One region of the Caloramator sp. E03 genome, then DNA from elsewhere that is predicted to be linked to it. Evidence: a T-box and tRNA genes for the amino acid it is inferred to sense, from the RefSeq annotation. Region 1 holds a T-box; the other holds one or more tRNA genes.
What was found. The T-box of region 1 lies ahead of metG (methionine--tRNA ligase). A T-box ahead of a tRNA ligase gene usually reads a tRNA of that ligase, here a tRNA-Met.

Region 1 (3,438 bases):
CCCTGCTTCCTGTTTCTATATCGCCATCAACTGTTGCAACATAAAGCTTTGAATCATCAGGAGTTGAAGCTGCAAGTATCATTCCAAAGGAATCAACTCCCTTTAATTTTACAGGCTTTAAGTTTGCAACAAGTATTACTTTTTTGCCTATTAAACTTTCTGGTTCATAGAATTTGGAAATTCCTGATACTACCTGGCGTATTTCTCCGTTCATCTCAACCTTTAATTTTAAAAGCTTATTTGAGCCTTTAATCTTTTCACATTCAACTACCTTAACAACCCTAAGGTCAATTTTATCAAAATCATCTATTGTGATTTCACTTTTTATGCTCTCCATCTCAAATTTTTTCTCTTCCTTTGGTTTATCTTTTAAACTTTCAAGCTCTAAAAGCTTCTTTTCAACATCAATCCTTGGGAAGAGTATTTCACCTCTTTTAACTTTTACCCCTTCTTTTGCTTTTCCAAACTCTAAAGCTGACTGCCAAGTTAATATGTCATCAGTAAAGTTAAATTGGCTGTTTATTTTTAAGCTTGTTTCTGGAAGGAAGGATGATATAAGTACTGATGTTATTCTAATGCTCTCTACAAGATTGTATAAAACCCCTGCAAGCCTATCCTTCTTTGTTTCATCCTTTGAAAGCACCCAGGGCATTGTCTCATCAATATATTTATTTGCCCTTCCTATAAGATGCCATATCTCATCCATTGCATCGCTAATTCTAAGGCTGTTCATTAAATCTTCAACTTTAACTACAACATTAAGGGCAGTTTTCTTTAAGTCTTCATCAAAGGATCCTTCAAATGTTCCTTTAACTAAAACTCCATCAAAGTACTTTTCAACCATTGTTAAAGTTCTTGAAACAAGGTTTCCAAGGTCATTTGCAAGATCTGAGTTAATCTTCTTTATGAACATCTCGTTATTAAAAAGACCATCGGCTCCAAAGGGTATTTCTCTTAAAAGATAATACCTTACTGCATCAACCCCAAAATGCTCTGAAAGCACTACAGGATCAACAACATTTCCTTTTGACTTTGACATTTTTCCTCCATCAACAAGAAGCCATCCGTGGCCAAAAACCTGTTTTGGAAGAGGTTCCCCAAGAGCCATTAGCATTATTGGCCATATTATAGTATGGAATCTTACTATGTCTTTTCCAACAAGGTGTACATCAGCTGGCCAGTATTTTTTATAATCAGATTCGTTATCACTTCCATAACCCATTGCAGTTATGTAGTTTGAGAGGGCATCAACCCAAACGTATACAACATGCTTTGGATCAAACTCAACAGGAATTCCCCAAGTAAATGAAGTTCTTGAAACACAAAGATCATCAAGCCCCGGCTTTAAAAAGTTATTTATCATCTCATTTTTTCTTGATTCAGGTTGAATAAACTCAGGATGCTCCTCTATATATTTAAGGAGTTTGTCCTGATACTTTGAAAGTTTGAAAAAGTATGCTTCTTCCTTTGTCCATTCAACGCTTCTTCCACAGTCAGGGCATTTTCCGTCAATTAGCTGGGTTTCTGTAAAGAAGGATTCACAGGGAGTACAGTACCAGCCTTCATAATACCCCTTATATATATCACCTTGGTCATAGAGCTTTTTAAATATCTTCTGAACTGCTTTTTCATGGTAGTTATCTGTCGTCCTTATGAACCTGTCGTAGGATATGTTCATTAATTTCCATAAATCCTTTATTCCTGCAACTATTTTGTCAACATATTCCTTTGGAGTAGTGCCTTTTCCTTCTGCTATTCTTTGTATTTTCTGTCCGTGCTCATCGGTTCCAGTTAAAAACATTACGTCATAGCCTGTTAGCCTTTTAAATCTTGCCATAGCATCAGCAGCAACAGTTGTATAGGTATTCCCTATATGTAGTTTATCGCTTGGATAGTATATTGGGGTTGTAATATAGTAGGTTTTCTTTTCCATAAAAGCACTCCTTTCTTTGATATAAAAAACCCCGCTCCTACAATGTAGGGGCGGGGCACCGCTGTACCACCCTAATTCACTCATACCTTGCAGCATGAGCCTTAATAGGTGACTATCATCACCCTACGATATAACGGTCGCACCCGTTGCAGCCTACTTTGCTTCAGCTGCACTGCTCCAGAGCCATCTTCACATACAGCTTCATTACCGGCTCTCACCTTACCCGGCTCTCTTTTAATGTCACTGCATGTTACTCTTTCCTTCACAGCATCTTATTAAAGATAATATATAAAATATAAAATGCTGTCAAGAGGGAAAGCGGCAGATTTGATTTAGAAAGCTCTAACTTTGTAGTGTAGAGTGAACTACCCACTTATAGAAGTGGGCAACTTCTATCTCTGATTATGTTAAATCCGCCGCTTTTAATATAGTATATCCTCAAAAAAGGATAATATTCTATTTATATATAATAGCTCCTTTAAAGGCTTATAAATCTCAATTTTATACATTTGGCCCATAACATCATCCTTTTTTACGGATTTTAATATCATTTCATCCTCCTCATCACCATCTATATCGTATACATCTTCAAGGCACCTTACACTATAATCATATCTTCTTCCTGGCCTTTTACCAAAATTATAAAGCCTTGTAATTTTATCATTAAGGTTATAGACCTCTAAGTTTTGTATCGTTCCTCTTTTAAATATCATATTGTTTCTTATTATATGTGAAAGAATTATATAATGATTATATTTTTGTATATTCCCTACATCTTTAGTTTTAATATATTTTTTACTTTCGAATACAAATTTTTTATTGACATATTTGTAATGATATAGTATACTTTTGCCATCCCCCTTCACCAATACCCTTACACCATCATCAATATAAAATGCTATAGGAATTATATCTTCCCCGAATTTGCCAGAATATATCCTTTCTAAAACATTCCCCTTCATTTTATATATTTCAACCTTTCCATCCATCCCAAGTACAATTGATTCATCATAATCATCGTTATCTATATCTCCACACTTTAAAGATATTATGCTCGATATTTTTACCTCATTTTTCCCATATACTTTACCTCTATCATCTACAATAACTATATAATTATTTGGGCTTATACCGCATAAATCTCTGTTTCTTATAAACTTCCCGCTACATATAAACTGAAGAGGAAGATTTACTGTATAAACATATTCTCCTGTAATGCTACTGCCTTGTATATTAAGACTATAAACTTCAGTATATTTTAATTTATTTGATATTCTTATAATACAAGGTTTTTTATTAATCTCAATCAATGTAGTATATTTTCTCCCTAATGTTTTTAAATAAAGCTCATCCTGTGAGAGGCTAAGAAGCTTATCTCCCTCAAAGCTTTGATAATATGTATCTGAAGTACATATCTTTTTTAACCCTAAAAGTCCTATATCGTTTAATATAAAAAAAGATATCCACCTTATTGAGGATATTACAAGAAGAATGATTGACAATAT
Region 2 (3,438 bases), 350 kb from region 1:
ATTTTTTATTGCAAGCACATCATCAAATTCCAGCCCTTTCCTGTCAAGTGCAACTGCAATTTCCTCTTCTATATCATTCTTAAATTCTACTGATGTTGCTACTTCTTCCATCATCGTCCTTACAAGCTCAGAAACACCCTTTGTTTGTTCTGCAACAATTTTCCTTGAATTTATAATTTTATTTCTCCATCTATTATTTATTCTTAATATCTCAAGTAAATGATTTGCTTCTCTTGAAAGTTCAGTAGGTTTTTGGCATTTTTTCTTAAGCTCAACGGGTAAATCATCAGGCCCCACTGTGCCTTTTTTCTCAATATATCTCAGCAATTCATTATAAGAATTATATGTATAATAAAGTTCTTTATCCCAGCATAGGTTTTTTCTAACACAATTTGTACAAACCTTATAGGCAAGCTTTTCAACTAATTCATTTATCTCTGATTTCTTTGAAAGCTCATTATTTACATTTTCTTCAAGTATCTTAGAAAGTGCTGATACAGTATTAAATATATCCTTAAGTTTTAATCCTGTAACATCCTTTATCCTTTCTATATAAGACTTTTGTAATTCTATCATTCTTTTTTCCCTATCAAACATATCTGAGACCCTATCATAAACCCTTTTAGGAATTAGCATAAAAACTGCACAAGGTATTAATGTATCAAGGAATACAATATCTATATCTATAAAGTTTATTGTATATAAATAAAAAAGTATGGAAGAAGCAACAAAAGCTATACATGTAACTATTTTTCCAACTTCCCTAAATACTCCAGAAATCAAACCACAAATAGCATATATGCCAACAAATATAGGCATTTTTGCGTCAGATATACTTATCATAAATCCAATGGCAGCACCAATAGTAGCACCTGTTTCTGCCCCTTTAACATAACCCGCAAAAAGTACTAGAAAAAATCCTATAATATTTTTTAAAGACATATTAAAATATTTAATATCCCATATACCTGAAACTATACCAGAAAATAAAAGTGCAAAGCATATCAATTCTTCTTTTGAAAATACCTTCCTTTTTTTACTGTTTAAGAATGCAGGCATACCATAAGCAAATATATAGCATGATGTCAAAATCATTAATGATTCAAGTAATGCTAAAAAAAGATCATAAGCCAAAAATCCTTTTGTTATATACTTTATATGAAAGAACATGCTGCTTATCATATTAAACAAAGAAGCCAAAATAGAAATTTTTAATATTTTATTTTTGCTATCCTTTATAAAAAACATTAAAACCATTAAACATAAAAGAGTTATTACATGGCTATAAGATAAATACTCCTGGGAAGTGCTAAGATAGCCCAAGATGGATATAATCCCTAAAAGAAGAGTACTTTTTTTATCAAGAACCGTAAAAATAGCTGAAAAAAAAGCTATACCAAAGGGCATTAACGTCTTAAGCAGAAAAACCCTTGATATAAAAAACATAGCTACATATAGTAATAAGTATTGATATGCATATAGATTCAGTTTCTCCTTCTGATTAACATTATATTCCCTATCAAATCTTTTATATGATAAAGCAGCTCCTTTGTACATCATATAACCACCTCACATTTTAGATGTGAGGTTATTATATCAAATATATTCTAAATTGTTTGTCATTATGAATACATTATCTTTAAAAAAGTTATGACATTTATTAATATAATTTTATTACAAAAAATGTTCTTCGACTTAAATCTTTTTATATACTATTAAAAAGCACATAGTACAGGAGTAAAAAAAGAAGAAAAAGGTATTAAAAAAACTATGAAGCTATTTTATATGATAAATAACTTCATAGTTATAAGCATAAAAAAACACCTCAAGGTGCTGTATGTATATGGTGGCGGCGAACGGATTCGAACCGCTGACACTTCGGGTATGAACCGAATGCTCTGGCCAACTGAGCTACGCCGCCATTTGGTTGCGGGGGAAGGACTTGAACCTTCGACCTTCGGGTTATGAGCCCGACGAGCTACCAACTGCTCCACCCCGCGATATTGAATTGGTGCCGGAGACCGGGGTCGAACCGGTACGATCCTTTAGGGATCGCAGGATTTTAAGTCCTGTGCGTCTGCCTGTTCCGCCACTCCGGCTTATCGCCTTGCGACAATATAAATTATATAACTATTTTAGTTATAAGTCAACATAATTTTAAATATTTTTTTAGTTCTTAAATTGCAATAATAAATGCAACACTCTGTGAAAAATCATGTAGTATAAGGACTAAAAATAGTCAAAATAGCCTTAAATCCATCTTAATTATCAATCTATATGTCACGCAGGGGTATGTCAAGGGCTGCGTAGCAGGCGTAGCTTTACCCTTGACATACCACAAGTGGCATCTACAATATTCATAATATGATTTAGGCTATTTTTAATAATTCCTCGTAAAAAAATTTTTCAGGAGTTTTGTAATTTAGTAATTTTCGTGGGAGTGTATTCATCCAATTTTGAATTCTTTTAATGGTATCAATAGATATATCCTTTATACTCTTTCCCTTAGGGATAAAACGACGTATAAGACCATTATGTCGTTCGTTAGTTCCTCTTTCAAAAGAAGAAAAGGGATGGGTATAATATACCTCAACATCATATTTTTTAAGAATGAATTGTAAATTACTAAATTCAACTCCATTATCTGCCGTAATACTCTTGAAAATCTTTTTAAAATTATCCTTATATACTTCCATAAGTCTCTTTATAGAATCATCAACAGACTTAGCATCTTTATTATCTAAAAGCATTATTATTTCATAACGGGATTTACGTTCTGTTAAAGTTAAAAGAGCTTTATCGCCTGATTTTTTACCTATAACAGTATCTATTTCCCAATGTCCAAATTCTTGACGAGAATTAATTTGTTCAGGCCTTAAATCAATACTTTTACCTAAAAGGCGTTTGTTCTCCCTAATTCTTTTCTTTTTAGGTTTTAAATGTGTTTTTAAAGGTAAATCTATATTACGTATAGATAAAAATCCTCTATCAATATAGTTATATAAGGTCTTAGTTGAAACAATGAACTCATCTTTCCAAGAAGGATCAGTTTTGCAATAACCAACGACAGTATCAACAGACCAATTATTTTTACGGATTTTTTCTTCTGCAAATTTTATAAAGGTTTCTACTTTAGCCAATTTAATTTTTGCTCCGCAATTTGAGCGGTGATTTTTATAGACAGCTTGCCCAGTTTCAGGGAAATAACTTGAATAATAAGATAAATCACTTTTTAATTGTGATACAGTACCACGTTTAATTTCACGGCTTATAGTACTTGGACTTCGTCCTAATTTTTTAGCAATATAACGAATACTTTTACCTTCTTTAAGCAAGGCAAAAATTTCTCCACGTTCATAAGATTTCAGATGTTTAAAAGAACGTATAGGTGTGTTATAATTATTTTTATGAACCATAGTGAAAACCTCCTGTATGTTT

Region 2: it has a tRNA-Met gene. The T-box ahead of metG (methionine--tRNA ligase) is inferred to sense a tRNA for this amino acid. The anticodon was not compared.

Annotation. Positions count from the first base shown of each region.
Region 1 covers NZ_CP040093.1:1,401,572-1,405,009, forward strand. The annotation lists gene metG (methionine--tRNA ligase) at 1-1,933, opposite strand, end outside; T-box leader at 1,977-2,208, opposite strand; gene FDN13_RS06910 (RDD family protein) at 2,356-3,438, opposite strand, start outside.
Region 2 covers NZ_CP040093.1:1,749,888-1,753,325, reverse strand. The annotation lists gene spoIIE (stage II sporulation protein E) at 1-1,560, opposite strand, end outside; tRNA gene FDN13_RS08635 (tRNA-Met) at 1,845-1,921, opposite strand; tRNA gene FDN13_RS08630 (tRNA-Met) at 1,925-2,000, opposite strand; tRNA gene FDN13_RS08625 (tRNA-Leu) at 2,010-2,099, opposite strand; gene FDN13_RS08620 (IS30 family transposase) at 2,370-3,416, opposite strand.